Regions from separate parts of the Exiguobacterium sp. s130 genome, predicted to be linked through region 3. Evidence: riboswitches for the same ligand, from Rfam matches in the RefSeq annotation. Region 3 holds a riboswitch; each other region holds the start of a gene.
The links. A riboswitch is a leader RNA that binds a small molecule or an ion and turns the genes downstream of it on or off. The one in region 3 is predicted to bind lysine.
Positions count from the first base shown of each region.

Region 1 (8,332 bases), on a different contig from region 3:
ATTCCGAAGTGCGTCCTCGTAAAATTGTCCATTCATCTCGATTCCGATGACGGAACAGTCGAATCGGTCGTGTAAGTAAAAGTTTAAACGCCCTTTCCCACACCCGAAATCAATGACCGTGTCCTGTTTTTGAAACGGATAGGTTTCGCATAATTCGCCGAGTGCCGCATAAGGCGTTGGTTCATAGCGATTGTAGTGACTAAATACACCATAAAGGTGTTGCATCTCAATGGTCTCAATTCGTAATCGTTGATCATATTCCTGTTCATTCATCGTCTTTTGTTCCTTCTTTCCGGCATTCTTGCCTTCATCGTACTATACTGAAGAAGTACGTTACTCGTTTTTTGAAAGGGGATTTTATGATGATCGTCGTTACGAACCGGATTAAAGTCAAAAAAGGGATGGCTGCAGCTCTCGCTCCTCGTTTTACGCGTCCAAGTGGACTTGATACGATGGACGGATTCATCCGTGTTGAGGTCTTATTGACGCAAAATATCGAAGAACACGATGAAATGAACGTCAACATGTACTGGGAAGACATGAAGAGTTTTCAAGCATGGCGGGAGAGTGACGATTTCAAAGCGTCACATAGTCGACCTGCGAGTAGTGAGGCAGGAGAATCGCCAATGCTCGGAAGCGAGATTCTGACATATGAAGTCGCTTCGGTCAAAGAACGCGCATAATGCACGAAAAGGACTCGTATCGAGTCCTTTTTTATATACCTATATACAAATAGTGAAAGGGTCGAATTGTCACAAATGGTATTATTTGTTATCATAGTGCCATTACAGAGAGAGAGGGTCCTTCATGAATTCATTAACTATATTTGAACAAGCCATTCGTAGCTTACCTGACGATCGTACGTTACGACGTGATGAATTATGGACGGACGATTTTTTATTGCAACAGGAGAACGAGCTGACCGTCTATTACTCTCCGATTGGCGAATACGTCAATACTGAAGCAAAAGTCGTCATCATCGGGATCACACCAGGTTTTGAACAGATGCGGATCGCTTTCGAAGAAGCGACAGATGCCCTTCACCATGGTGTTTCATTAGAAGAGACGGCACGCCTCGTCAAATATACAGCAAGCTTTGCCGGAACGATGCGACGTAACCTCGTCCAGATGCTCGATACACTTGAACTTCCAGCATTGCTCGGAATCGAGACGACGGCTAGCTTATTTCATCAACACCAGGAATTGTTACATCCGACGTCACTGTTAAAGCAACCCGTCTTTTATCGCGAAAAAAATTACTCGGGTCATCAACCGAAGATCAATCGTAGCCCTTTATTGAGGCACTACGCGGAAGAACACTTCGTCGCTGAGATCAATCAGTTACAAAAAACAGCGTTATTAATTCCACTCGGTCGGGTCGTCGAGACGCAAGTCCGTGGATTGATTCATGATGGACGAATCGAACAGCATCAGCTTCTTTCCGGATTCCCCCACCCATCTGGCGCGAACGGTCATCGAAAAAAACAATTCGAGGAAAACCAAGCCTATTTGATGAAACAGCTCATTCAACATTTTGCTGAATAAACAACTTTATCTTAAATTATCAGAATATATGGTTGAATCGCTTCTGAAATACATGATAAAGTGTCCATAAGAACAGAATATGACTATTCTATCGATGAGGTAGAGGCGCGATTTCAATCAGTACTTGGTCCGAGGATGACAACGAAGACGACTACAGGAAAGGTGACATCGCCGAAATGACAGTATGTGTCGAGCATATCGTCGTTGGTCGATTCGGGAAACACCCGATCGATTGCCATACATAACAGTTGTATGGAGCGCTCCAATTCGGCTAAGAAAGACGCATCCAGCGAGGGTGTCGGCTTTGTTGCCGGTGCCCTTGCTTTTTTTGTGCCGCGGGGTCTCATCTTTAAGCCATTTTTAAAGAGGAGGATATTTTTCATGGTCAACTATTCAGATTCCATCATTGCCCTTGTACCTGCTTTACTAGCTATCTTATTAGCCATCTTTACGCGAAAGGTCGTTCTTTCGTTAGGTGTCGGCATTCTCGTCGGTGCCCTGTTACTCCACCGTTTTAACCCGATCGATACGGTAACCTATCTCGGCAAGAACATCTTCAGTCTCTTTTGGGCAGACGGTGCCTTGAACGAGTGGAACGTCTTATTGCTTGTCTTCTTGTTATTGCTCGGCGTCCTTTCCACGCTCATTCAGACATCAGGTGGTGCTCGCGCCTTCGGTGAATGGGCTGCTACGCATGTCAAAACGGCGCGTGGTGCACGCTTAGTCGCCTTCGGACTCGGTATCTTGATTTTCATCGATGATTACTTCAACAGTCTCGCTGTCGGCAACGTTAGTCGTCCGTTAACGGATCGCCGCGGTGTCTCACGAGCAAAGCTTGCCTATCTGATTGACTCAACGGCTGCACCTGTTTGTGTCATCAGTCCGCTTTCGAGTTGGGGTGCATTCATCATCTCCATCATCGCCGGTATCTTAACGACGCACTCGATTACGGATTACTCAGCGTTTAGTGCCTTCATGATGATCGTTCCAATGAACTTCTATGCGATTTTCGCGTTACTTTTAACACTTTACATCGCTTACTCTGGCGTCTCTGTCGGACCGATGAAACAACATGAACACCGTGCCGCGAAAGGTGAACTTTTTGATGCGTCAAAAGGAACACCGATGGGGATGGCAAAAGAGGTCAACGAACATACGAACGGAAAAGTACGGGATCTCGTCGTTCCAATCGTCGTTCTCGTCATTGCTACGATCAGTGCGTTACTCGGAACAGGTGCTCAGGCACTTGCAACCGACAATCGCCCGTTTACTTTAATTGGAGCATTTGAGGCAACAGACGTCACACGGTCACTCGTCGCAGGTGTCGTCATCAGTTTAATCGTTGCTTTCCTGATGCTGATCGGACGGAAAATTCCGGGCCGCGATTACCGTGCAAGCATCGTTGCTGGTATGCGTTCCATGTGGCCAGCAGTCGTGATTCTGTTATTCGCTTGGACGATCATCGCTGTTATTGGTGATATGAAAACAGGCGATTATCTCGCAAGCTTCATCAGCAACTCGATTTCTGCTTCGTACTTGCCGTTCTTGTTATTCTTGATTGCCGGCTTGATGGCATTCTCGACAGGAACAAGTTGGGGCACATTCGGGATCGTGTTGCCCATCGGTGCGGATCTCGTCATGGCTGTCGATGCCTCACTCTTGTTACCGACGCTTGCTGCTGTTCTTGCTGGATCTGTCTTCGGTGACCATTGTTCACCGATTTCCGATACGACGATCCTCAGTTCGACAGGGGCTGGATCCCATCATATCGATCATGTCACGACACAGTTACCGTATGCGCTAGTCGGTGCCGTCACTGCGGCAGTCGGTTATTTAGTCATCGGTTTCACGGAGTCTTCGGTCTTCGGTTTCATCGGAGCTCTTGTCACATTCGTACTCTTCGTCGTCGTCTTGAACGTTCTCTCGAAAAAAGGAGAAACCGCTTCGGATTTACAGACGGATTAATGTAATTCTTTACGAAAAAAGGCATTGGATGCGCGCATCCAATGCCTTTTTTATATCTATTCGTTTCACACCATCAATAAACACACATCATTCGCGAACGCTACTGGATCCTCGAGTGGAAGTCCTTCGACAAGTAATGCTTGTTGATACATTAGTTTGGTATAGCGCTCGAATTTCGAACGATCGTTTTGATACGCTGTTTCGAGAGACTCGAACACCGCGTGTGACGGATTCAATTCAAGAATCTTGACCGCTTCTACCCCTTCGTTATTCGGCATCGCCTTCAAGATTTTCTCCATCTCGATCGAGACGGCGCCGTCCGTCGCAAAACAGACGGGATGCGATTTTAGACGCGTTGATGCTTTGACTTCCTTGACTTGTCCACTTAGCACTTCCTGCATTGCTTGGAACATCTCCGCTTGTGCATCCGTCGTCTCCGCTTCTTCTGCTTCGATCCCTAAATCGCTACTCGTGACCGACTTGAACGTCTTCTCGTTGTACGTCACGAGCATCTGGATCGCGAACTCATCGATCTCTTCCGTGAAGTACAAGATATCGTAACCTTTATCACGGACGAGCTCGGATTGTGGTAATTTATCCAGACGATTCGTACTCTCACCAGCGGCGTAGTAGATATGCGCTTGGTCTTCCGGCATCGCTGCGACGTATTCTGCGAGCGTGATCAACTTCTTCTCCTTCGCTGAGTAGAAGAGGATCAGGTCCTGTACCTGTTCTTTATGCATGCCGTAATCATTGTACATACCAAACTTCAGCTGACGTCCGAACGCTTGATAGAACGTTTCGTACTTCGCGCGATCTTCGCGTAAAAGTGCTTCGAGTTGTGTTTTAATTTTACTTTGGATATTTTTCGCGATCAGTTTCAATTGACGATCGTGTTGCAACAACTCACGCGAGATGTTAAGCGATAAGTCCTCCGAGTCGACCATCCCTTTGACGAAACTGAAGTGATCCGGCAACAAATCACTGCATTTTTCCATGATCAAGACACCATTCGCATAAAGCTCGAGTCCTTTTTCAAATTCTTTCGAATAATAATCGTACGGTGCCTGTTCCGGAATGAATAAGATCGATTGATAACGAACGGCGCCATCGACGCTGATATGAATGTGTTTTGCCGGTTTGTCAAAACCATACCGCTTCTCTTGGTAGAAGTTCGCATAGTCTTCGTCTGTCAATTCTCGTTTGTTCTTCCGCCAGATCGGCACCATGCTGTTGATCGTCTTGACGACCTCGACCTCTTCCGTCTCGTCACTGCCCTCGATCGGCTGACGTTCGAGTTCCTTCATCTCGATCGGATAACGGATGAAATCCGAGTATTTCTTGATGATGTTGCGCAGACGATACGTCTCGAGGTATTCATCATACGATTCTTCGTCTTCATTCGTCTTAATATGAAGCGTAATCTCCGTTCCAACCGTGTCCTTGTCGACTTCCTCGATCGTATAGCCTTCGACACCACGCGATTCCCATTTATAAGCAATCGTACTACCGAACGGTTTCGTAACGACAGTGACGACGTCTGCGACCATGAAGGCGGAATAGAATCCGACACCGAATTGACCGATGATATCATGACCATCTTGTGCTTCATTCTCTGCCTTAAAGGCAAGCGATCCACTTTTTGCGATCGTACCGAGATTCTCTTCTAGTTCTTCCTTCGTCATTCCGATTCCCGTATCACGAATGATGAGTTGACGCGCTTCTTTATTTGGTTCGATCGTAATTTTGTAGTGTTCCTTTTCGAACGAAATCGTCTCGTCCGTCAATGCTTTGTAGTACATCTTATCCATGGCGTCACTTGCATTCGAGATCAATTCGCGCAGGAAAATCTCCTTATGCGTATAGATGGAATGAATCATCATCTCCAGCAATCGTTTTGATTCCGCCTTAAATTGTTTCGTTTCCATGCTCATTCTGCCTCCCCTTTTTTAGCACTCATTCATATAGAGTGCTAATTCATCTCCTATTATTAGGGAGTTCTAAATATCTGTCAATCTTCTTTCCCGCTATTTTTTACGACTTTTTCACGGACGATTTTTCCGATTTGACGTAAGTGCTCTGCTGACCCGTAGGTGCCATGGCTGACGCCGTTTTCATCTTTTCGATTACCGAGACCGATGAATTGCTCACTTGGTTTGAAGTGGAGACCGACGACGGGGACCTGAAATTGTGACGAAAAGCCGATTTGAAAAATCGCGTCCGGATAATCTGTTGGTTGATACATATGCCAATCGATTGCTGGTTCAAGCTTTGCAAATCGTTTCGTGTGCTCCTTCCCGAGCAGAATGATTCCTTTTATCGAAAACAGTTCAAGCAGGCGTAACAAAAATGTCTGACCGAACGGACTATCTTCTAACACCCCGCGTTCTTTGATCGCTCCCATGTAGTGGTGCGTCGGAAACGGGAAAAAATCCAGATGAACGACTGGATCAAGCGCCTCCTCGTAAAACGACGCACCGAGTCCGTTCAAGAATCCTTCAAGCTTACCGCCACCAGGTCGACCGAACCATATCCGGTAAATGTTCGGTTGTTTGAAATAATCATTGAAGCGCCGGATTGAATCTGTCAGCGTCTCCTCCTGGAGATAATCCTCCCATGACATCGACTTCGGACGAATAAAGAGCGGACCGGTCTCGTCGAATCGTAATGCGCCCGTCCGGTCTAAAAACTGTGTTCGGGATGGGTTCGTCGCGATCGTCACCCAACTGCTACGCGTCGCATCACCAAACCAAAGGACAGGTGTCGTTTGATCAATCAGTTGATCTGCGAACGCACTTTTCTCGAGCGTCATTTGATACTCGACAGCTTCCTGTAATAATTTTTTGGCAAGTTGCCATTGATCGGATGTCAGCGTTCTCCTCTCCCTTTTTACAGCGATTATGCTGTTGTAGATGTACCCCTTATCTTCTATTACTAGACGCATCGATGGGTTTAACCTCCATTTCTCCGGGAATGTTTCATAAGGTGAACGATACGACTTAGGAGGGATTTAGCAATGGGTAGACTGGATCAAAAAATAGCTGTCATTACCGGCTCGGCAACAGGAATTGGACAAGCAACTGCGCTTGTATTCGCAGAACAAGGAGCAACGGTCGTTTGTGCCGATGTCTCACTTGAAAAAGCACAACAAACAGTAGAACAGATTACACAACAAGGCGGGAAAGCGGAAGCCGTCCATGTTGACGTCTCAGACGTCGAGAGTGTTGAGCAACTTGCGAAGCATGTCAAAGAGACGTACGGTACGGTCGACGTCCTCTTCAACAATGCCGGAATCGATGAACAAGGTGGGAAAGTCCACGAGTATCCAATCGATCTCTTCGACCGGATCATCGCTGTCGATTTACGCGGTACATTCCTCGTCAGTAAATTCTTGATTCCACTCATGCTGGATAACGGTGGTTCGATCATCAATACGTCATCGATGTCGGGTCGCGCAGCTGACTTGAACCGGTCTGGTTATAACGCGGCGAAAGGCGGGATTGCGAACTTCACTCGCGCGATGGCAATCGATTACGCGCGTCATGGCATTCGTGTCAATTCGTTATCGCCAGGAACGATTGAAACACCACTCATCGATACACTCGTCGGTGAAAAAGAAAAAGAAAAAGGCAAACAGTTCCGCGATGCGAACGCCTGGATCACACCACTCGGTCGACTCGGTAAACCACGCGAGATGGCAACGGTTGCCCTCTTCCTTGCTTCTGACGACAGCTCGTATGTCACAGGTGAGGACATCACGGCGGATGGCGGCATCATGGCTTATACATGGCCGGGAGAGATGTTAATCGATTCGAAGTGGAAAGACGAAGCAGAAAAAAGTGAATGAGCAATGCGCGGTGTAACCCTTTGGTTGCACCGCTTTTCTTTTACCTCAAGACGTTCAGTACCGCAAATTATTTTCTGAATTAGTGTACCTCCCTGAAGTATTTTTATCAGGGTATAGGACAGGTAAAGGGGGAAAAAATCATGCAAACAGCGATTGCTTACTTACAACAGTGTCTTCAAATTCCAAGCGTCAATCCGATGGACGGAGAAGAAGCCGTCGCACGTTACGTATACGATGTACTGGTCGACCATCAGATCTCGACAGAATGGATTGAAGTTTCACCAAAACGAATTTGTCTCGTCGCGACCGTTCCTGCGAGCGAAGATGTTTCACGTCCTGCCGTCCTCGGTCTATCTGGTCATCTCGATACGGTTCCAGTTCAAGGAGACGGCTGGACGAAAGATCCATACGGCGGCGAAATCGAAAACGGCCGCATCTATGGTCGTGGGGCTTCTGATATGAAATCAGGTGTCATGGCAATGGTGCAAGCACTGATTCAATATAGAGAACGTCAAGACCGACCAAACACTATCAAACTTCTGATTACATCCGATGAGGAGAATGGAATGACGGGTGCTCGTCATTTGACCGAACAAGGACACGCGGATGATTTAGACGCTTTACTGATTACAGAACCAACAAGCGGAATGATCGGTTATGCACAAAAAGGTGTCGTTGGGATCGAAGTGACATGTCGTGGGAAAAGTGCACACAGCTCTGCCCCTCAACTCGGACGTAATGCGATCGATGACGTCTATCGCGTCATCCAGGAAGTGAAGTCGGAACGCTTCTCGATTACGGCGAATCATCATCCGGCGCTTGGTCCGGTCGTCGCGTCAATCACATCCATAAAAGGAGGCGAAGGACCGAACGTCGTTCCGAGTCAGGCTTCGTTTTATATGGATATTCGGACGATTCCCGGGTTCGATCGAGCGGACGTTCTTGCTGCCTTTACAGCTATCGAGCGTCGTCTTG
Region 1 is NZ_JACSNI010000006.1:74,025-82,356, reverse strand. Features, by position in the region: gene HZS85_RS14045 (class I SAM-dependent methyltransferase) at 1-273, opposite strand, end outside; gene HZS85_RS14040 (heme oxygenase) at 363-683, shown strand; gene HZS85_RS14035 (hypothetical protein) at 808-1,545, shown strand; lysine riboswitch at 1,638-1,816, shown strand; gene HZS85_RS14030 (Na+/H+ antiporter NhaC family protein) at 1,927-3,510, shown strand; gene htpG (molecular chaperone HtpG) at 3,576-5,438, opposite strand; gene HZS85_RS14020 (hypothetical protein) at 5,522-6,454, opposite strand; gene HZS85_RS14015 (SDR family oxidoreductase) at 6,527-7,357, shown strand; gene HZS85_RS14010 (M20 family metallopeptidase) at 7,498-8,332, shown strand, end outside.
Region 1: another riboswitch for lysine. It lies ahead of HZS85_RS14030 (Na+/H+ antiporter NhaC family protein); the one in region 3 lies ahead of HZS85_RS12770 (aspartate kinase).

Region 2 (8,332 bases), on a different contig from region 3:
CTTATGGTTCGGAGCATACATCGCCGTTTCGAGTAATATCTCTACTAATTCGACCGGAACTGGTTGTTCCGTATAGGACCGGATGGACCGGCGTGTTTCAATCACTTGTTGAACATGCATCCGTTTCATCTCCTCACTGAGTACTTTTTCACTATAAATGATAACGATTATCATTGTCAATGTTATTTGTGGGAAAACAAAAAGACGATTCCCAAGAGGAAATCATCTTTCGTTGAATTTGTATTAAGAAGCTTTTCGTTCCTCTTCTTGAGCAACAGTCGTTAGTTTCTTTTTCATGAGACGAATCCGGTACAACGCAAATAAATAATGGGCGAAATAAATCGTGAATCCCAGGAAAAGCGTTAATGCTACATGAATCTGAACGCCAGGAACAGCATGAAGCTGAATGAAGAGCAAGACAGCCATTGCCATCGTATAGAGCACCATTTCCACCGATTGTGGCATGACGCGTTGACGTTTTAAGAAAAAGGAACGCATGAGTGGTAGGACGACGAGACTGACGAGACGATCGACCAGACCGATGACGAGCACACTGATCACCATCGCTAAACCATTTTCAAAAGTGATTAACCGTGGAAAAATAAGATATGTGACGAGTAATAGTGGTCCAACTAACAAAAAGATTGAAATCGAGGCACGTGCAAAGACGAAGAGCCCGTTGACACTTGTTAAAAAAGCGCGAAAAATCTTTTGCGACCAAGGCGATGGTCGACCGACTTGCCAAGCAAAACAACAAGCAAAGATAAACGCATAAAATTGCAGAAAGGCAACCATAAAGCATCTCCTTTAGATATGAAACTCATTGTCCCTAGTGTATCGATTTTAAGAGAGAAGTGCAAAGAAGAACTTTTCACGAAGTATAGCAAAAGACCAGCTGATATGACATCAACTGGTCTTTCATGAATCAATCCAGATTTGGTTCTTTTTTTCCGTGCAAGAAGAAGGACAGAATCAATGCGAGCGCAGATAAAACGGTCGCAATCCAGAACGCGTCGGTGATCCCTTGAATCGTTGCTTGTTTCGTCAACGTCGTAAACCAGCTCATCGAAGCGGCTTGTGAACTACCCAGCTGTTGTCCGAGGTCGTTTAAGTGTTGCGAAAGCGTCGGGTCGAGAGTCGTGAACTGATTCGCGTCGTCTGCCAAATGAGCCGTCGTTTGACGTGTCATGACAGTGACGAGAATCGCTGTTCCGATGGATCCAGCGACTTGCCGGAGTGTGTTTTGCGTCGCGTTTCCGTGTGGGATCATCTTCATCGGTAAGGAATTCATTCCGGCAGTCATGATCGGCATCATGATGAACGCCATTCCGAATGACCGAACCATGTAGATTCCCATGATCGAGTAATACGACGTATCCATGTTCAATTGCGTCAATTCCCATGTCCCGTACGTCATCAATGTTAAACCAAAGATGGCGAGCGGACGGATACCGAAGCGGTCAAATAAACGACCAGCAATCGGTCCGGTGATTCCCATGATTAGTGATCCGGGCAAAAGGAGAAGACCTGAATCGACCGGTGAAAAACCGCGAATGCTTTGAAGGTAAATCGGTAAAAGCAACATCCCACCGAACAACGCCATCGTGACGATGACATTGATGAAGAGGGTGAACGAAAATTCCGGAACCTTTAACACACGAATATTCAACATCGGATCTTCCATCGACAGCTCACGCATTGCAAAAGCAGCGATTCCGATTAAACCGATGACGATTGAGCTGATGACGATCGGACTATCCCAACCGTCATTCCCAGCTTCACTAAATCCATAAAGGAGGCTGCCGAACCCAATCGTACTGAATAAGACACCAAGTGCATCAAAAGAAGGTTTCGAGAGTGGCTGTGTCAGTCGGAACCAAGCCGTACCGAGTAGCAATGTCACTAATCCAAAGAACGACATCGCATAAAACATGACGTGCCAATCATAGTTTTGGATGACATATCCCGTGATCGTTGGTCCGACTGCTGGAGCGAGAATCATCGCGATTCCGAGCATTCCCATGGCAGCGCCACGCTTATGCGGTGGGAACAATGTCATGAAGACATTTGATCCGAGTGGCATTAAGATACCAGCACCTGCCGCCTGAACGACACGCCCGATCATCATGACCGGGAAGTTCATCGCCATCGAACAGATGATTGATCCCAAGAAAAAGAGTGTCATCGAAGCGAGGAACAACTGGCGGAACGTATAACTGCGCATTAAAAAAGCACTGATCGGAATCAAGATCCCGTTGACGAGCATGAAACCTGTCGTCAACCACTGGGCAGTGGACGTCGACACGTTGAAGTCATTGATTAGAACCGGTAACGCGACATTAATCAACGTTTGGTTCAAAATAGCAATGAACATACCAATCAGTAAGACCGTCAGTACTTTCGGAATACTGACGTTTTCAGTCGATACTTGTTTTGAAGGTGCTGCGACTGGTGGTGTCACGGTCATCGTCGGTTCCGTCTCGAGGGACTCCTCAAGTGTCGGTCCGTCAGTGGCCAGTGCGATGTCGGATTGACGATTCCGGCGGGCGATCCAGTTGACGCCGATGATGATCAGAATCGTGAACGCACTATATCCGAACAAGAAGGTAGTAGACATGAACGTCCCTCCTTAATCCTTATGAATGCGGACGGTCACATTCATACCAGGTCGAATGTCGAGTGATTTTTCTTGCGAGAGTGATACTTTAACTGGAATGACTTGTGCGACTTTCGTGTAGTTCGCATTTCCGTTTGAAGAAGGCATCATCGAGAACGTCGAAGCTGTCGTCATTCCGATCTGTTCCACTTCACCAGAAAGTGTCGTGTCAGGATAGCTGTCGACATATACGTCAACGGTTTGTCCGACTTTGATTTCATCGATTTCTGTTTCTTCGATGTTCGCTGTGACCCAAAGGTCGTTTAAGTCAAAACCATAGGCAAGTGGTGTACCGGCTGCGACGAAGCCGTTCTTTGTCGCCATCGACTGAACGATCGTTGCCTTCGCAGGCATCGAAACAGAAAGATCTGTTGGTTTTTGTCCAGCTTGCGCAGTCATGATGTGACCAAGTGTTGCACCGCTGTCGAGCGATTCGCCTGTTTTAGCAGACCAGTCCGTTAATTTACCAGCGCTTGGGCTAGCAATCGTTATCATTTTGCCATCGATTTTCGCATTGTCTGTTTTGACATAGCTTGTTGCTTGATCGTAATAGTAGTATCCGACGACCCCACCACCGATCAAAACGATGAGTGTAACGACATTAATGATTAGTAATTTTTTCATACTCATGAGTGTGTTAGCATCCTTTCTTGTGTACAATCGATTCAAAAAAAGTACTCCTCTGGGGGGAGGAGTAATTAATATAGTTAATTATATGGATAGTTAGATAACAAACAACCAACAATTTCCGACAAAATGTTGGAAAAATAAATGATAACGGATTCATTTTTAAAAAGATGATGGAAAAGGAGTGAAATGCACATGAAAGAGAGCCGTGATCCACGACCAAAACGGTCACGTGACCGTATTACGATGGAATTGTTTCGTTTACTGAAGACAAACAGCTTTTCGAGCATCACCGTCAAGATGCTGACGGATGGGGCGGGTGTGAACCGCTCGACCTTTTATGCGCACTACACAGATAAATATGATTTGCTTGACCAAATCGTTGAGGAACAGATGATGGCGCTCGAACAAGCGATTCGGATTACAGGTACAGGCACCGTATTTCCGACAGTCGAGCAGGTGAGTCATTATTTTGCTCGTTTGTTCATTCACATTGAAGAAAATGAATTATTCTATCAGACGATGCTCGTTCAAGGACCGATCAAAACGTTCATCTCTCGTTTTCTTGATACATTGAAAGAAAATTATCGCCTCGTCTTTCGATCCCAAGTCGCAGAGGATGCGACTTTCGTCGATCGGGATTTGTTACTGAACTATGTCATTGGTGGACAGTTAGGATTATTGATTTCCTGGTTACGAAACGGTCGGCCATATTCATCCGCATATATGGCGGAGCAATTGAGCCGGATGATCGTCTTTGGAACGGTTGAAAGCATCGGTTTTCCGAAAGAAACGGAATAAGGTCATAGAAAAAGACACTCCTGATAGGAAGTGTCTCGTATTCAAGCTTGTCGGAAGGCAAGTTCCTTCGTATAAATCGTACTTCGGTTTCGTCCGCTTTCTTTTGAGTAATACAACGCTTTATCTGCTTGTTGTAATACTTCTAAAGACGTATGGGAACCACTAGAATGTGCAATCCCAAGCGAAATCGTGATTTGCAGATCAGGTACGTCTGCCGTCGGGAACAGGTTGCGTGCGACCGTCATCCGAGCCAACTCTGCGATTTTTTGAGCTTCTTTAGCTGTAGTGCTTGGTAAAATGATCAAAAACTCTTCACCACCGTACCGTCCGACGAGGTCATCCGGTCGTGTTAAGGAAGCGAGTGTCATGCCGAGTTGACGTAGGACATCATCTCCGGCGTCATGACCATATGTATCATTGACGTGCTTGAAGAAGTCGATATCAATCAAGACAAGTGAATACCCTTGATCCGTTGAACCGACAAGTGACAGTGAATCATCGAGACGGCGCCGATTGGCAAGTCCGGTCAAAGCATCCGTCATCGCTAGTTTTTGTTGATACTGAATGTTTTCGAAGTGACGGCGTAATTCCGTCAGCAGTCGAAAAGCAACAAAGCCAGCTAATAGATTAAAGAAGATATAAGCGATTGAAATTTTAAAGAATGTCGACCAACTGTTTGTCAGGATATAGATGGCAGGTAACGAATAGAGAACACCAATTGACACCAATAATTGAAAATGGCGTGTCGAGACATGAACGAATCGACGTACGATTCCGATCGTCGTAATGATTAAGACGATAATCAGTGTGGACAGATAAAAACCCTCCATTTGATCGACGGGTGTCAAAAAGTAACGTGTCCCGATGATCATTATACCGGCGACGATGGCGCTCGGGAAACCACCGAATAGCATAGCGATCGCGACTGGGATGATTCGTAAATCCACACGGGCGACATCGATCTGAATGCCATTGAATATCAACAAAACTGCAATCAGACCACAGACACTTCCCAATATGAGGCGTGTACTCCAGCTGGAATTCAGCGAAATACGTGGTCGATTCCGAAATGGTAAGAATAAGAGAGTAATCGTCGTGAACAGTAGACAAAAGTTAATGATGAATTGATTCATGATGGACAACAAATCCTCCCAACTCCCCAGCTAACAGATTTCCATATATATACTCCAGTATACTCATCTAGGTAACGGTTAGACAGAGGTAAATGTTTAGATAAAACATAAAAAACGGTAGAAAATCTACCGTTTTTTATGAAGACGAAGTGAGCGTATCCTCATCCATCGTCAGTAAAATCTTATCGAAGACGCGAATCATCGTTTCCAGTTCTTCTTCTGTTAAAGTTCCGAAGCGATCTTGTAAATAGTTTATTCGGACGACCTCGAGTTCCCGAAAAGCACGCTCTCCGTCATCCGTCAAAGCAAGGACAATCGAGCGACGATCTTCCGTCGAACGCGTCCGTGTGACATATCCTTGTTTATAGAGCTTATCCGTTAAAGCAGTGACTTGACTCGTCGCCAGCTCAAATTGTTCCGCAAGAAGTGTCGGACGCTGGGGACCGTTTTCTGAAAGACTCCGTAAGATGAAAAATTCGCTTCGGGTTGCTGTTCCTTCAAATAGTCGATTAAGTTCACGTCGCAGGGTACGAAGAATGACACGCATTTGTTCCTCGAGTCGGTAAGTCAGCAAATCACGTTCCTGTAGCATGCAAGCAGCATCCTTTCTCTCAGTGGACTTCTATCATTTAGTGTACTAAACATATCGGATTTTTACCATCTACTACCCCAGATTCAAAAAAGGCAATTGACAATTTCGTGGCGGTTTGTGTAATATGGCGTAGTAATAACTAATTTAATTCAGTTCTCACTCAACCAGTGGGATGGAGGTTGCAGTTCTTAAGAGTACGGTTACGGATGTCGTCAAGCGACAAATGAAGTGACCTGAAAGGAAGAATTGCCGAAATCAATCATCGCTTTGAAGATGATCGATTGGGATTAGGTCGAATAGGTCTAATACTGTCACAAGTCGGGTATCACTCACTTGTGGAGAGCTATCTTTCACGACGGTAGAATGAGGCGCATTCATTTTATTATGTTGCGTTCTCATCTTCCATCTGGAAGATGAGGGCGCTTTTTGTTTTTTCATTCAAAAAGTGTCCTCTCAAAAAATCTAAACAGAGAGAAGCGAACGAAATGAACAAACTAGATGTGAAACAAACAACAGATTCGACAGCCGAAGGATTAAAACGTGGATTACAAGCCCGTCACATGTCGATGATTGCCATCGGTGGGGCAATCGGAACAGGACTTTTCATCGCGTCCGGTGCTTCCGTTGCAGCAGCAGGACCAGGTGGTGCACTTATATCGTATGCAATCGTTGGTCTGATGGTCTACTTCCTAATGACAAGTCTTGGCGAAATGGCGGCGTATATGCCTGTCGCCGGATCCTTCTCGACATACGGGACAAAATTCGTCGATCCCTCATTCGGCTTTGCCCTCGGCTGGAACTACTGGTACAACTGGGCGGTCACGATCGCAGTTGAGCTCGTTGCAGCACAAATCGTTATGACGTATTGGTTCCCGGACGTTCCTGGATTTTACTTCAGTGCCTTATTCCTTTTACTCATGATCGGCTTGAACTACTTCTCCGTTAAAGGTTTTGGGGAAGCGGAGTATTGGTTCGCCATGATTAAAGTCGTCACTGTCATCGTCTTCTTAGTCGTCGGTGTTGCGATGATTTTCGGTGTCTTTACATCGGAGCCACCAGTTGGCTTTAAAAACTTTGCTCTCGGGGATGCGCCGTTCGTCGGTGGTATTCCTGCCGTCATCGGAATCATCCTCGTTGCTGGATTCAGTTTCCAAGGAACGGAGCTAGTCGGGATTGCCGCAGGTGAATCGGAAAATCCGAAAAAAAACGTTCCAAAAGCAGTCAAACAAGTCTTCTGGCGCATTTTACTCTTCTACATCCTTGCGATTTTCGTCATCGGGATGCTCATTCCGTATACGAGCCCGAACTTGGTTTCCAATGACATCACGGACATTGCCGTTAGTCCGTTTACGCTCGTCTTTGAAAAAGCAGGTCTTGCGTTCTCGGCAGCACTCATGAACGCCGTCATCTTGACATCTGTTCTATCTGCCGGTAACTCAGGTATGTATGCTTCCACACGGATGCTGTATACACTTGCTCGTCAAGGAGATGCACCAAAGTTCTTTGCAAAAGTGTCGAAAAATGGGGTACCGCGTAACGCTTTGCTTGCAACAGGAGCAATCGGTGCACTCTGTTTCTTAACATCGATGTTTGGTGGACAAGTCTATCTGTGGTTACTCAATGCTTCAGGTATGACAGGATTCATCGCGTGGCTCGGAATTGCGATCAGTCACTATCGTTTCCGTAAAGGATTCCTTGCACAAGGTCATTCGTTGAAAGATTTACCTTACGTTGCACCAGCGTTCCCGTTCGGTCCGCTGTTTGCATTCGGTCTTTGTTTCCTTGTCATCGTTGGTCAAAACTATGCAGCATTCCTTGCTGATCAAATTGATTGGGTCGGGATTGCCGCGACATATGTCGGAATTCCGTTGTTCCTTGCCTTCTGGTTAGGACACAAATTCAAAAACCGGACGTCGATTGTTCGTTACGAAGAGATGGACTTCCCAGAACATCCGCGTCAATCATAATGTGTGAACCACCTTCTACAAATGAAGGTGATTGAGATTGAAGACAAAGTGCAATTTTTCTCTGATGAGTCTGATGAAAAAGATTGCGCTTTTTTGTTCGTTTCGAATCGTTTTCCTGGGACAAGCATCGCGCCGCTTCGCTTCGCTGCAGGGTCGCTCTTGCTTGTTTTTCCCTAGGAAGCGATGTCGAGTGAACAAAACGCTTCTCTGATTCTCTTTCCGGGTATAAAGAAGAATGACACGTTACACGCCACTCCTACAGGAAAAAGCGCAATTTTGCGCTGTCAGAGACAAACAAGACCCGTTTTCCTGCTCGAATAGAGCGGGAAAACTGGCTTGTGTCTCGCCTGAGGAAAGGGCGTGAAGACGAGTCATTTTTGAGTCAGCCCATTTTTCTGCAATCGGAACCACCTTCTATAAATGAAGGTGGTTTTTTATTCCTTTAAATAAAAACGTTTTCTAAAATATAGTTTTGAAAAAGTATAAAAAAGGAATCAATGAATACATATTCATAAAAGGAAAATATAAATAAAGAATAGGGGGAGACGCATGACTA
Region 2 is NZ_JACSNI010000004.1:235,324-243,655, reverse strand. Features, by position in the region: gene HZS85_RS12280 (nitroreductase family protein) at 1-120, opposite strand, end outside; gene HZS85_RS12275 (hypothetical protein) at 244-795, opposite strand; gene HZS85_RS12270 (DHA2 family efflux MFS transporter permease subunit) at 926-2,617, opposite strand; gene HZS85_RS12265 (HlyD family secretion protein) at 2,630-3,286, opposite strand; gene HZS85_RS12260 (TetR/AcrR family transcriptional regulator) at 3,479-4,084, shown strand; gene HZS85_RS12255 (diguanylate cyclase) at 4,126-5,217, opposite strand; gene HZS85_RS12250 (MarR family winged helix-turn-helix transcriptional regulator) at 5,354-5,809, opposite strand; lysine riboswitch at 5,975-6,163, shown strand; gene HZS85_RS12245 (amino acid permease) at 6,295-7,776, shown strand; gene HZS85_RS12240 (solute:sodium symporter family transporter) at 8,326-8,332, shown strand, end outside.
Region 2: another riboswitch for lysine. It lies ahead of HZS85_RS12245 (amino acid permease); the one in region 3 lies ahead of HZS85_RS12770 (aspartate kinase).

Region 3 (8,332 bases):
GGGGCATATTGCTCACTGATCGTTCCGCCTGCTGCGAACAACGCGACATCGATCCCGTCTTCCGTGATGTTTGGCGTCAGCGCTTGGATCGTAATATCTTCTCCCTTGAACTGCACCGTGTTCCCTGCTGAACGAGCAGAAGCGTAAGCGGACAGGCGGCTGACCGGGAAGTCCAGTTCTGCGAGTACTTGTAACATTTTTTGACCGACGGCGCCGGTTGCTCCGATGACGGCTACATGATACATGCTGTTTTCCTCCTTATAACTCGAACGCGTTTGCAATCGCTGCAACCGTCCGTTCAATGTCTGCTTGTGCAATCGTGTACGAGATGCTAATTTCTGATGTCGTGACTTGATAGAACGGGATATTCTCCGCTCGGAAGATCGCGAACAACTTTGAGGCAACACCTGTTGCATCCCGCATCCCGATTCCGACGACAGATAACTTCGCGTGCTGATCGTGGCGGTCGACCTTGACTGTCGTGAAGCGATCCATGATGTCTTTCAATGCTTCATCGAGGAACTCTTCCTCATCGAGTGGACAGGAGAACGATAGGAAGATGTCACTGTCAAACGTCGTTTGACTGATCATGTCGATGTTGACGTGGCGGTTCGATAAGAGTTCGAAGATATCGGCTACTGCTGCGTTCGTTTGCGGTACGTGTTTGATTGATACCGTCAAGACGTTCTTCGTCACACTGACACTCGTGACCGCTTTTTGTTCCATTGTTTCCGTCGCTTCCATGATCCATGTTCCCCTTTTCGATTCAAGTGTTTTCCCGACGAAGATGTGTACGCCGTATTTTTTTCCTAGTTCGACACTCCGCATTTCCATGACCTTCGACCCGAGGGCGCTCATCTCCATCATCTCATCATATGAGATGTGCGGAATCGGTTGAGCAGTGGCATGGATTCGTGGATCAGCCGTATAGACACCGTCGACATCCGTGTAGATTTCACACCGTTTATCAAGGACTGCCGCAAGGGCAACAGCCGTTGTATCCGATCCACCCCGTCCGAGCGTCGTCACGTCACCGAGTTCGTTGACACCTTGGAATCCGGCGACGATGACGACATCGTACGTTTCGAGTTTTTGTCGTAATAGATCTCCATCAATCTGTTTGATCTTACTTTTCGTATGCACACCCATCGTGCTGATCCCTGCTTGCGCGCCCGTTTGCGATAACGCTTTGACGCCAAGTGAGTTGAGAGCGATGCTGAGTAATGAAATCGTCTGTTCTTCTCCGATGGCAAGCAGACGATCGAGTTCTCGCCGCTCAGGGCGATCCGTGATGGCTTGCGCCTGAGCGATCAAAGAATCTGTCATCTTGCCCATCGCCGAAACGACGACGACGAGTTTTTCACCTTCGGCTGCGCGACTCTTCAAATAATTCGCAATAGACTGAATCTGTTCGACAGTCGCAACCGAGCTTCCACCAAATTTAAGTACAGTTGTCACAATCCTATCTCCTTTGTCCCGATACAGAAAAAAACGACGGGCCGGTAGGAGCGTTCCTACGGCCCGTCGTTATCACGATCGGACAAACGAAGACAAAGTCATTCGTTCTTTTACGTAAGATAGCGCTCCGAAACATCGGTTTCGGCAGTACAACGGATCTTAACCGTTGTACCAGCAAATGAGAAGAAGCATCTTCTCGTTCACTTCGGCGGACTTCCCCTTTCACATCATTCAGCATGCTTGCCTTCAAGAATGATGCTACTCATGTCATCCGCGCCTCTATCTGTCGGTTGTTAGTTACAGTTATAGCAGACATCTTTTGTTAAATCCAGTCATTTGACTGTTTTTCTTCAAAATTCGTCAATTCGCAAGATGCTGTTTCGCGAGTTCGAGTTGCTCCGACACGGCAGCAAACCCTGTCCCCCCGTAGCTAGTCCGGCGTGCTACTGCTTGAACCGGATCGAGGAGCGGATAGACGTCTTCTGTGATGTCTGGATGGAACGTTTGATACGTTTCGAGACTCAAGTCCTTCAGGAAACAACCGTTTTGCACACAGTAGAGGACGGCTTTCCCGACGATTTCGTGTGCTTCCCGGAATGGTATGCCTTTCGTCACAAGGTAGTCGGCGAGTTCCGTTGCATTCGAGAAGTCTTGCATTGTCGCCTTCTTGAGCGCTTCGGTCTTAAACGTCGCGGATTCAATCATTCCGGTGAAGATTTGAACGGACTTGAGAACGGTATCTGCTGTATCGAAGACTCCTTCCTTATCCTCTTGCATGTCTTTATTGTAAGCGAGTGGTAATGCCTTCATCGTCGTCAAGAAGCCCATCAGGTTGCCGTAGACGCGCCCCGTTTTTCCACGAATCAATTCAGCAAAATCAGGGTTTTTCTTTTGTGGCATCATGCTTGAGCCTGTCGAGAAGGCATCGGATAACTCGATGAAGCTGAATTCTTGCGACGCCCAGATGATGATTTCCTCACAAAAACGCGAGAGATGCATCATGACGGTCGAGGCGATCCCGAGGTATTCGATGACGAAATCACGGTCCGAGACAGCATCAAGACTGTTTGGATAAACCGACTCAAAACCGAGCAACTCGGCAGAACGGAAACGGTCGATCGGGAACGTGGTCCCCGCGAGCGCCCCCGCTCCGAGTGGTGATTTTCGGATCCGTTTTTGATTGTCCGTCAATCGTTCGACATCGCGTTCGAACATCCAGAAATAAGCGAGCAAGTGATGCGCAAGCGAGATTGGTTGTGCCCGTTGCAAATGCGTATACCCCGGCATAACCGTCTCGATATGTTGCTCAGCTTGTTCCGTGATGACCGATTGGAGCTCGCGCAATGCCGTCGTCAACGCTTCGACATGCTGCTCCATCCATAGATGTAAATCGGTTGCGACTTGATCGTTTCGGCTCCGTGCCGTATGCAGTTTCCCTGCAACTGGACCGATCTGTTCCGTCAACAAACGCTCAAGATTCATATGAATGTCTTCGTCCGCTAATGTGTAGGAATGGTCCTTTAACGTCGCTTCGAGTTGCTTTAATCCTTGCTGGATTTGTGTCCACTCATCTTGAGCGAGAATCCCTTGTTCAAATAACATCTGTGCATGTGCGAGACTGCCTTTCAAATCAACGCTTGCTAATTTTTGATCGAACGTGATTGATGCTCCGAAGGCTTCCGCTTGAGTGGAAGCACTTTCCGTAAAACGTCCACCCCAGAGTTTGGTCATTTCGTTACACCCGCCTGACGATGTACACTCGCATGCGTTGAAACGGCAAGACCGTGTAATTTGATGAAGCCTTTTGCTGCTTCATGATCGAATGCATCTTCTTTCGTGTACGTCGCAAGTTTCTCATCATAAAGCGAGACAGCCGACTGACGACCTGTGACAGTTGCATTTCCTTTGAACAGTTTAACGCGAACTTCTCCTGTGACGTCCTGTTGTGTCGCCGTCAAGAAAGCTTTCAATCCTTTTGTCAATGGCGCATGGAAGAGACCGTTGTAGATTGTTTCTGCATATTGTTTGCTGAGTAATGGTTTGAAATGCGCGACGTCCTTCGTCAATGTAATCGTCTCGAGTGCAGCGTGAGCTTTGAGTAAAACAGTTGCGCCTGGGCACTCATAGACTTCCCGCGATTTGATACCGATGAGACGGTTCTCGACGTGGTCGATCCGTCCGACCCCATGTGCTCCAGCGATGATATTCAGTTCCGTAATCAGTTTCGCTAATGGATACGTCGTCCCATTAATGGAAACTGGAACACCTGCTTCAAAGCCGATAATGACTTCTTCTGCCTGATCCGGAGCGTCTTCTGGTGCTACCGTCAACGCGTATGCGTCTTGTGGTGGTTCTGTCCATGGATTTTCTAGGACGCCACATTCATTACTCCGTCCCCAAAGGTTCATGTCGATCGAGTATGGGCTATCGAGGTTGATCGGGATCGGCACATTGTTTTCTTTCGCGTAGGCAATTTCTTCTTCCCGTGACCATTTCCATTCCCGAACCGGTGCGATGACTTCGAGTGACGGATCAAGTGCCGCGACCGAAACTTCGAACCGGACCTGGTCATTCCCTTTTCCGGTACATCCATGTGCGACCGCCGTTGCACCATATTCATGCGCGACTTCGACGAGTTTTTCTGCAATCAACGGACGCGAAAGCGCTGAGATCAACGGATAGGCATTTTCGTAATGAGCGCCATATTGAAGGGCTGGCAAGACAAAGTCTTGTGCGAATTCTTCTTTGACATCGAGAACGATTGATTCAATCGCACCGACGAGGAGTGCTTTTTCCTTGATGACGGATAAATCTTTTCCTTCTCCGACATCCATGCATAAGGCAATGACATCATAGTCCTTGCTCAACCATTTGATGGCTACCGATGTATCGAGTCCCCCAGAGTACGCTAAGATTAATTTTTGCTTTGACATGTATAATTCCCTCCTGGTTTTTAATTCATTTTTCTGTATAAAAATTCACTATGAATTATATATATACATAGAAAACAAAAAAAAGAAACCCTTTTTGCAGGATTTCTTTCAAAATAACTTACATTTTCTTCTCCATCGTCCGGTGTGGAATGCCCGCATCGTCGAATTCATCGGAGACGATCGTGTACCCAAGACCTTGATAAAACGGGATGGCTTGGACTTGTGCACCGAGTATCAGCAGTTGTTTTCCTTCACGTCGCGCAATACGTTCCATCGCCTGCATCAACTCACCACCGTATCCTTTTCCTCGGGCTGTCGACAGCGTCGCCACACGTTCCACCTTCATCCGTTGGTCGTCATATGGACGTGTGCGACCCGTCGCAACCGGTCGACTCTGTTCATCGAGGACAAGCAGATGAATCGCTGTTTCATCATGTGTATCGTATTCAAGATGACGTGGTACGCCTTGTTCCTCGACAAAGACACGCTCCCGGATCATCCGAACGGCTTGTTGTTGTTCTGCTGTACGTACTTGAATGACTGTCATAACTGATATTCCTCCCGTAGTCGATCGACATATGCCATCGCATCATCCCGATTCGTAAATTGTGCTTGTGCCTGAACTGCACTTCCTCCACCTCGTCCATTGAATGCTTGGACATGCGCTTTGGCAAACTTCCCGAGATGCGGTTCACCTGGACTGCTCATCAGTAACTTGTTCACCGTCGCATTCCAGACGACACCAATGCGTCCCGCTTCTTGAATCGCTTTCGCGAGTTGTTCGGAAACCTTGATCTCTTCCTCCAGATGTTCAAACATAAGAAGCCCTTCTTGTTGTTCCAAAGCGTGAGCGAGTGTAAGAGCGGCGAGTTGCCCTTGAGCTTGTTCGACCTGTTTCGTTAAGCGCTTCTGATCGTCCTGTACCGCTTGAATTGCTTCTGGAATTTGAACTGGTTTAACTGATAAAGCTTGCGCTGCTTCCCGCAAGGCATGACGTTCTGCCTGTAGAAGTTGATGTGCCCGTTCTTTTGCGACATAAGAAAGACGAATGTTCCCACGAATTCGTTCGACTCCAGTAAAAAGAATTAACTCGAGCTGTGCCGTCGAATCGAGATGCGTTCCACCACAAGCACTGTAGTCGAGTGTGCCGATTTGAACGACACGAATCCGTCCTTCGACTTGCGGTGTTTTTCGTAATGGTAAGCGTAGCGCTTCCGCCTCGTCATATTCAGTCGCCGTGATCGGCAATCTTTGTTCAATCACCTGTCGTAATCGTCGATCCAACTGCTCTTGTTGAACAGCTGTCCATTCAGGTGTCTCGATATCAAGCGTCGAGACCTCACTCCCTGTCCGAAAACTGAGTGTCTTGATATTTGATTCATCTTGTAGGATCGCAGAGATGACGTGTTGTGCCGTATGCTGCGCCGCATGATCGATTCGGACTGCGTCATCCACGATCCCGGTGACGTCACCTGTGAGCGGCGTCGCCAGTTGATGCCAGACGACACCGTCTTCGATTTGAACGTCAAGGACAGGGTGGTTGTTCAATGTTCCACGATCCGCTGGCTGTCCACCGCTCTCCGGGTAAAAGTAACTTTTCTCTAAAGCAACCCAATAGCCGTCTACTTGTTTTGTCGCACGAAGGGATGTCTGAAAGGTTCGGACATCGGATTCTATTTGTTCGGGGCGCATGCCTCGACCACCTTTCTCTGTCAGTTTCACTCTGTATTATGCCATATTTCATCCAGAATCGTTTGTCGGCTTGCCTTTTTCCTAGTACACTAGACGAAAGACTACCGATCGCGAAGGGACGAAATGCCGTGATTCAGCATATCAATAAAAATTCACCACTCCCCATCTACTATCAAATCGAAGCTGCCTTAAAACAACAAATCGAAAGCGGTGTTCTTCAACCTGGCGATTTGATTCCGTCCGAGCGCGAATTTGCGGAAGCGCATCAAATCAGCCGAATGACGGTCCGCCAAGCCATTTCAAACTTGGTCAACGCCGGTTACTTGATTCGTCAAAAAGGACGTGGAACATTCGTCGCGAACAAAAAAATCGTCATGCAACTTTCTGGATTGACGAGTTTCTCGGAAGAGATGGAGCACTTAGGCTTAGAACCGACGAGTGCGCTCCTCTCCTATCAAATCATCGACGCCTCGATGACGATCGCGAATAAGCTCCGGATTCGCGAAGGGGCATCGGTATATGAACTGAAACGCTTACGTATTGCTGATGAGCAAGCGCTTGCTCTTGAGACCGTCTACATCCCGGAACAACTCCTACCCGGACTTGATCAAGACGTCGCGACCGCATCGCTCTATGCATTCGCTGAAGCGAGCGGATTGAACCTCGGACGTGCGAGTCAGACATTTGAATCACGTCTCGCGACGAAGGAGGAAGCGGGTCACCTTGGTTTGTCGACCGCTTCGCCCGTCCTATCCGTCGAGCAACTGACGTATCTTGCGACGGAACAACCGTTTGAATACGTTATCTCCGCTTACCGTGGAGACCGCTATACCTTCACCGTCGAAATGGAACGCCAACGCTGAAAAACCCCTCGAATCGCCGTGCTGAGACGGTGACTCGAGGGGTTTTTCGTATACAAATTACTGCGCAGGGACCGTTTCTGTCTCTGGTGCTTGTTCTGTTGTATCTTGTGCAGCGTCCGTCTCGTCTGTGATTGGCTTGACTTCTTGACCTTGCATCGCCTTCGCCAAGTTGCCTTTCACTTGTTCGAGTTGATTCGGATCGAGATGGTATTCCCATTTTCCACTGACGCCGATATAGCCTTCTCCAGCGAGCTGATACTCCGTCGTATTACGTAGTGCTGCCGTGAAATCTGCTAAGCGTGTGTAATCATTCGGTCCTAAGTTTGTTTCGACGTTATCACCGACGGCATCCAAAATATCACGGTATGCACTGAGCGAACGGAAACTTGCCGCTTCTTTTGCGACCGCTTGAATGACTTGCATTTGTTTTTGTCCGCGACCGATGTCACCGAGCGGATCATCATGACGGTTCCGGACATAGGCGAGTGCCTGTTCCCCCGTCAAATGTTGCATCCCTTTATCGACGGTGATGGTACCTGCTTTACGTTTTGAATCTTGCTCCTTAAACGCATATCGCACATCGATATCCACACCATCTAATGCATCAATCAATTGCACGAATCCTTGGAAATTGACTTTGACGACGTGATCGATTTGAATCCCGAGTAGGTTCTCTGTCGTTTCACGCGCTAATTTAATACCATTATAGGAATTCGATTTATCCATCGAACCGAAGTAATGGGCATGTGTGATTTTATCTTGCTCAACCCCCGTCTTGCCGTACGGGATGTCATACTTCGAATAATCGATGTTTACGAGTGAATCACGTGGAATACTCGTCAACACTAATTGTTCCGTCTTTTTGTTCAAGATTCCGACGATCATGACATCTGAACGAGCCGGTTCATGTCGTTCCTTGCTTTTTTTCGTTTCATCCGTTCCGAGAATCAAGAATGATTCGGACGGTACATCATCATATTTAGAGCTCACTTTTGAGCCGGGAATCTTAATCTGCGTCTTTGCCAATGTTTCTTGCGTTTTAATAAAAACAGCTCCAGCGTAACCAGAACCGATGATTGTAACGAGCAGGACGAGTGCAGCGATGACTTTCATGAACATCTTGCCAGCACTTGGCTGTCTCTTTCGTGCGGATCGCGTTTCCATCATGTAAACCCTCATTTTCATGTAAATTTTCCGTAAAGTTCGCTAATCTCCATTATCCGGACATTTAATGAAATGTCAATTTACGTTTCGATTAAAGAAACGGCACAGAATAGCTGTATCCAAAATAATGTAAGCTTCATAACTCGTCGCCTGATCCATATGAATGCTCCGTCATGTCCTTTTTCGTTATTTTCTCACCTGTCTGTCCTCAAAATATAAAAT
Region 3 is NZ_JACSNI010000005.1:38,988-47,319, reverse strand. Features, by position in the region: gene HZS85_RS12775 (aspartate-semialdehyde dehydrogenase) at 1-245, opposite strand, end outside; gene HZS85_RS12770 (aspartate kinase) at 259-1,458, opposite strand; lysine riboswitch at 1,571-1,748, opposite strand; gene argH (argininosuccinate lyase) at 1,819-3,189, opposite strand; gene HZS85_RS12760 (argininosuccinate synthase) at 3,186-4,391, opposite strand; gene HZS85_RS12755 (GNAT family N-acetyltransferase) at 4,510-4,938, opposite strand; gene HZS85_RS12750 (alanyl-tRNA editing protein) at 4,935-6,083, opposite strand; gene phnF (phosphonate metabolism transcriptional regulator PhnF) at 6,212-6,946, shown strand; gene HZS85_RS12740 (LCP family protein) at 7,004-8,113, opposite strand.